DNA from 2 places in the Aliiglaciecola sp. LCG003 genome. Region 1 is predicted to be linked to the other one. Evidence: predicted binding sites of a transcription regulator. Region 1 holds the regulator's gene; the other holds the start of a gene.
The links. The regulator MetJ, encoded in region 1, represses methionine synthesis genes. The targets are predictions, from matches to a motif close to TAGACGTCTAGACGTCTA.
Positions count from the first base shown of each region.

Region 1 (3,217 bases):
ATCAGGTTAATAATGTCTTATGTTTCCCATTTATTTTCCGTGGTGCCCTTGATGTCAGAGCCTCAACCATAAATGATGAGATGAAAGTTGCAGCTGTAGAAGCTATTCGTGCCATCGCCAAAGAACTCGTCCCGCAAGAGGTCTTGGCTGCAAGTCAAATCGATGCTTTGGAGTTTGGCCGCAAATACATCATTCCCAAACCTATGGATCCGAGACTTTGCAAGCGAGTCGCGACTGCTGTAGCACAAGCAGCGATTGCCTCTGGCGTTGCACGGCTAGACCGCTTACCGGCTAATTATTTAGACAAGTTATGACGGTTCAATAGTTGCTGGCAGGGTGTAAGACTCGCCCTACCAAGCAGCTTTTACCACACAACAACTTTGCATTAGTCTCGATTGCGCCCAAGCTTGTCATGACTGCTGACCCAATGCCCACCAATCACAGCACAAGCAAGCGAAATATCGCCGGCCAACACGGTGGCAGCAACGATTTCAGCTAACTTGTTAGCTTTGCCTTTACCGTAACAGTCCATTAGTTCTAGACATTCCTTTTGAGTTGGTAATCCGGTTCCACCGCCATACGTCGCCACTATCAAAGATGGCAAAGTAATCGATAAGTAAAAGTCACCGTTGTCCAATAATTCGTGGGAAAGTAACCCGGCATGGGACTCTACAACATTGGCTTCATCTTGACCCGTTGCAATAAATATAGAAGCAATCCCATTAGCTGAATGGGGACCATTGTACGCAGCGCCCGCCATTAACGCCCCCGTGTTGGCCAACACAGTTGCCTTAGCTAGCATCTTGGTATCCACCTTCATTATTTTTTTAAGCACTTCTTTTTTGAGGACAATTTCAGCTATTACTCGTTTACCCCGGGTGTGCAGCATATTTAAATGAGAGTGTTTTTTATCCGTGTCCATATTGCCAGATAGTAAGTACTGACAACCACCTGGGTAGTTCGCGCAAATCCATTCGCAAGCTGCCAAGGTGGCCTTACCCACCATGTTCTGTCCTGCGGCATCACCGGTTGTGTAGTTAAACCGCAAGTAACGTGTTTTAGATACTGACCACTGCATGATGTGGTCTAGCTTGCCGATGCTGGTAGTGGTTTCAGCAGCTTGCTTAATTTTTTGAAAATTCTCAACTACCCAAGCGCCAAAGTCTCTCGCCTGTCTAGCATTGTCAAAAATAAACGCTGGGGCTCGTTGCATAAATTGTTCAACCACTGTGGTATTCACCCCACCACACTCATTGACCACCCGCATACCACGGCTATAGCTGGCTACCAAGGTACCTTCTGTGGTTGCCAATGGCACATGAAATAAACCATTGGCGTATTCACCATTGACCTGAATTGGACCTGCAATACCTACAGGCATTTGTACCACGCCAATAAAGTTTTCAATATTGCCAGGCAGGGCTGCGGGGTCGATGGAGTAGTGGCCTGTGTGAGGTAATTCAGTGCCGGTCTGTTGAGTGAGATACTCTCTGCGTTTTTGCGCCCACTCGTTACTGTAATCATTCATGGTGTTACGGGGAATGCGTGGCGTTTTGCTCATTTAAATAATCCTTAAATATAGTCCGGGTACTCGCTACATATAAAATGCAAAGTACTTGCCAGATAATAGTATGGGACTAAAATGACCAAAGTATGAAGTTAAGCTTGAAAATACTCAATAATCTCAACTCGGGCTAAAGTCTACCCGAGATAAGACTAGTTTTTGCACCACTTTGGGGTGTGGTGCTATGAGACTATGGTGCAGTGCTCTGAATCTTGTTGATTGCCCTTATAAGCAGGAGCGTGTGCGACAAACATCCTTTTACAGCTTATTCCTCACTGTCTTTAATCTCCAAACCCATTGATTCCATCAGTTCACGGGCTACTTTTGGAATTCTATTTGGGTTATCTTTGCGTAGATCATCATCATCGGGCAAGGGTTGGCCATTAAATGCGTGCAAAAATGCCTCGCACAATAATTCTGAATTGGTTGCATGCCGTAAGTTGTTGACTTGACGACGAGTGCGTTCATCCGTCAATACTTTTAACACTTTGAGTGGAATTGAGACCGTGACTTTCTTTACCAACTCACTCTTTTTACCGTGTTCAGCGTAGGGATGTATGTATTTTCCGTTCCACTCTGCCATGTTGATGCTCTTTTTAATCTTTCTTATAAACGGAAATTCTAACCGTAAGTCAGTTAGATGTCTAAACATCTTGACGGCTTAGCCAACTCAGTTTAGTTTAGACGTCTAAACGGCTAATTGTTTACTATATTGAATTTTGGAGTGTTACATGGTGTCTTACGCCCAGGGTATTGAATCGCTTAACCAGACAATGGCTGAATTAAGTGGAATAAATGTGTCTTTTGAATTTTTCCCTCCCAAGACAGAGAAAATGGAACAAACCCTGTGGAAATCGGTTAACCGTCTAGCGCCGCTAAAGCCCGCATATATGTCAGTTACCTATGGTGCGAATAGTGGTGAACGAGATCGGACTCATGATGTGGTCAAACGTATTCAGGCGGAAACCGGTGTGGCCGCCGTACCTCATTTGACCTGTGTAGACGCCAGTCGCGAAGAACTAGTGCAAATCGCACAAGACTATTGGGATAGTGGTATTCGCAGAATTGTAGCCTTGCGGGGGGATTTACCTCAGGGCATGACCAAAACAGATATGTACGCTGCCGATTTAGTTGCTCTGCTAAAAGACGTGGCTGATTTTGATGTATCAGTAGCCGCTTACCCTGAAAAACACCCTGAGGCGCCCAATGCGCAATTTGATTTACTCAACCTGAAACGTAAAGCGGAGGCCGGTGCGACTCAGGCAATTAGTCAGTTCTTTTTTGATGCCGAAGTATTTTTACGATTTCGCGACCGAGCGGCAGCGACAGGCATAGACCTAGACATAGTTCCCGGCATTTTACCGGTCACCAATTATCAAACATTACAACGCTTTGCCGGCTTCACAAACGTACATGTGCCCAGTTGGTTACACAAAATGTATGATGGGCTTGACCAAGAAGATCAAACAACACGAAATCTATTAGGCGCCAGTATTGCCATGGATATGGTCAAGGTTTTGGCTAAAGAGGGAATTCGAGACTTCCATTTCTATACCTTAAATCGTAGCGAATTAAGCTATGCAATTTGTCATTTACTAGGCGTTCGCGGCTAAACCCTATAAACTAAACACCAATGTATAGTGATAGTAGGTG
Region 1 is NZ_CP128185.1:4,038,689-4,041,905, forward strand. Features, by position in the region: gene QR722_RS17610 (malic enzyme-like NAD(P)-binding protein) at 1-314, shown strand, start outside; gene QR722_RS17615 (hydroxymethylglutaryl-CoA reductase) at 386-1,561, opposite strand; gene metJ (met regulon transcriptional regulator MetJ) at 1,830-2,147, opposite strand; gene metF (methylenetetrahydrofolate reductase) at 2,296-3,177, shown strand.

Region 2 (3,217 bases), 1.3 Mb from region 1:
GTGGCCACCGCGGTGTTTAACACTTTAGGCTTATCCATCGATATTGCCGTCAGTGGAGAACAAGGTGTTGAGATGGCGTTAAAACAGCCCTATCAGATCATATTCATGGATTTGCATTTACCCGGTATTGATGGTTTTGAGGCGAGTAAACAAATCAAACTTAGGTTACCTGAGCAGCTTATCGTCGCCCTATCAGCCGATATTTTTGTTGGACAAGAAAAAGATCTCAAACCAGCCGGGATCGCCAATATTCTGAGTAAACCTATAGATATTAATTTACTCCGTGGATTATTAAATCAGCATTTTCTGGCAGCATGTTAAACAACGCGAATCAGGATGAATTATCGCCTGTGGATGGCAACAAACAAAACTTACGCCAACACTTTCGACAGGCACGACGGGCGTTGTCAGCACAACAGCAAATACTCGCTAGCCAAGCCTTGGCTAAAAATATTGCTGATAATAATCTGCTCAAGGGCAACAAACACATCGCTTTATATTTGTCTAATGATGGTGAATTGAGCTGTCAGGCATTAATTGAATTTTGTTGGACCTATAACCTGAAGGTATATCTCCCTGTTCTCCATCCTTTTTCGAAACAACAACTTTTGTTTGTTTTGTATAATCCGGATACTGTATTAATTCACAACAAGTATGGGATACCAGAGCCAAAATTAGATGTCACCCAAGTCATTCCCGTTAGCCAGATGGATTGTATCTGCTTACCCTTAGTGGCATTTGACAAACAAGGACATCGGTTAGGTATGGGTGGTGGCTATTATGATCGTACACTAGCATGTTTATCAGTAGACGACTCGCGCAAGCAGCTAACCGTAGGCCCGCGTTTATGGGGATTGGCCCATGACTGTCAACAGACACAGCTTTTAGAGCTGGAGCCTTGGGATATCCCGATGGATAAAATCATTACGCCAAGTCGGGTTATTTCAATCCTAGATTGAGTTATAATTAAGCAATGAATTTCTAAATGTATTCCCCCTACTCGCTTCAAAGGAAAATATCATGACGCAAGATGACAAGAAAAAAGCGGCAGCACTAGCTGCTTTAAGATTTGTAGAGCCTGACAGTATTGTGGGTGTAGGAACGGGCTCCACCGTCAATTACTTTATTGAAGCCTTGGCTGGAATTAAACAGCAGATCGAAGGGGCGGTTTCTAGCTCACAAGCATCGACAGAAAAGCTTGAAGCTCTAGGCATTGAAGTATTTGATCTTAACTCTGTGGGCTCCTTTGATATCTATGTAGATGGCGCAGATGAAATCACCGAACATAAGCATATGATTAAAGGCGGTGGCGCAGCGTTGACCCGTGAAAAAATTGTGGCCGCTGTTGCCAAGCAGTTTATCTGTATTATTGATGACAGCAAACAAGTCCCAATATTAGGCAGTTTTCCTCTTCCGATAGAAGTGATTCCGATGGCTCGCTCCTACGTGGCTCGTGAATTGGTCAAACTCGGTGGTGATCCCGAATACCGTCAAGGTGTGATCACAGATAATGGCAATGTAATCCTTGATGTCCACAACTTGAAAATCCTCAACCCTGTAGAGCTGGAGCAAAAAATTAATCAAATAGTTGGAGTGGTCACCAATGGCCTATTTGCTCATCGCGGCGCTGATATCGTGCTGATTGGAACAGACTCGGGTGTGACCGAAATAAAATGATATAAATAATTAGAATTGTAGCTTTCCTAATCAACTCACTTCTGGTATTTTCCACTTTCAAATAGACGTCCAGATGTCTCAATTACAATTAGTTTTTAGTAGGAAAGATAATGAGCAAAGTGTCACTGCCAAAAGATCGTATCAAAATTTTATTGCTAGAAGGTCTACATCAAAGTGCAGTTGAAACTTTAGAAGGCAATGGCTATTGCAATATTGAGTACATCAAAACATCTCTTTCCGAAGAGCAACTGATTGAGAAGATTGCTGATGTACACTTTATAGGTATACGTTCACGGACCCACTTGTCTGCCAATGTAATAGAAGCGGCGCAAAAGCTTGTTGCGGTCGGCTGTTTCTGCATTGGCACTAATCAGGTCGATCTGCAAGCCACTCAAAAGCGTGGCATTCCGGTATTCAATGCCCCCTTTTCTAATACACGCTCAGTGGCGGAGTTGGCATTGGGTCAAATCATATTACTACTTCGGGGGGTTCCTAGTAAGAATGCTAAAGCCCACCGTGGAGTATGGGAAAAAAGTGCACTAGGTTCTTATGAAGCTAGGGGCAAAACCCTGGGTATTATCGGCTATGGTCATATCGGCACACAATTGAGTATTCTAGCCGAGCATTTAGGTATGCGAGTTCAATTTTTCGATATTGAAGATAAGCTAGTTTTAGGCAATTCAACCCAGACAAAAACCTTAAATCAATTGCTAAAAACCTCTGACGTGATCAGTTTGCACGTACCAGAAACCCCACAAACTCAGAACATGATTGGCGAAAAACAACTAGCAATGATGAAAGATGGTGCCATCATTATGAACGCTGCCAGAGGCACTGTTATTGATATTGATGCACTTGCTGCGGCTCTGGAATCAGGCAAATTAAATGGTGCGGCGATCGATGTATTCCCCGTCGAGCCAAAATCTAACGATGAAGAATTTATCTCACCTTTGCGAAAGTTCGACAACGTTATTTTGACGCCTCATGTGGGGGGAAGCACCCAAGAAGCCCAACAAAACATTGGGATTGAAGTAGCCGGAAAATTAGCTAAATACAGTGATAATGGCTCAACCCTATCGGCAGTTAACTTCCCTGAGGTATCACTTCCGGAGCATACTGATCGCTCTCGCTTGTTGCATATCCATGTGAATGCACCAGGAGTACTGACCCAAATCAACCAAGCCTTCGCCGCTCACAACATTAATATTGCTGCACAATATTTACAGACCAATGAAAATATCGGCTATGTGGTTATTGACGTGGAAACAGATGATGCAGAGGCAGCATTTGTGCAATTAGCTAAAATTGAAGGTACTATCAAAACTCGTATATTACATTAATTGCTGCTATTCCTTTTTTCACCAGTGTTCTCAGACATGGACACTGGTGAGATTCTGATTCAGCCAGTCTGATTACTGAAAATAAGAAATTTATTCTGCCAAAAACCGTTCTATTAAGGCTAGTCGTCAACAGCGAATAGGATCTGACCACAGTGTCGTCAGAGTAAGTGAGATTATGTTTAAATGGCTTGGATTAGTGT
Region 2 is NZ_CP128185.1:971,332-974,548, reverse strand. Features, by position in the region: gene QR722_RS04090 (hybrid sensor histidine kinase/response regulator) at 1-321, shown strand, start outside; gene QR722_RS04085 (5-formyltetrahydrofolate cyclo-ligase) at 315-959, shown strand; gene rpiA (ribose-5-phosphate isomerase RpiA) at 1,021-1,677, shown strand; gene serA (phosphoglycerate dehydrogenase) at 1,788-3,017, shown strand; gene QR722_RS04070 (methylamine utilization protein) at 3,193-3,217, shown strand, end outside.
Region 2: a site for MetJ is predicted at 1,740-1,757, ahead of serA (phosphoglycerate dehydrogenase). Genes of this name have one in related genera too.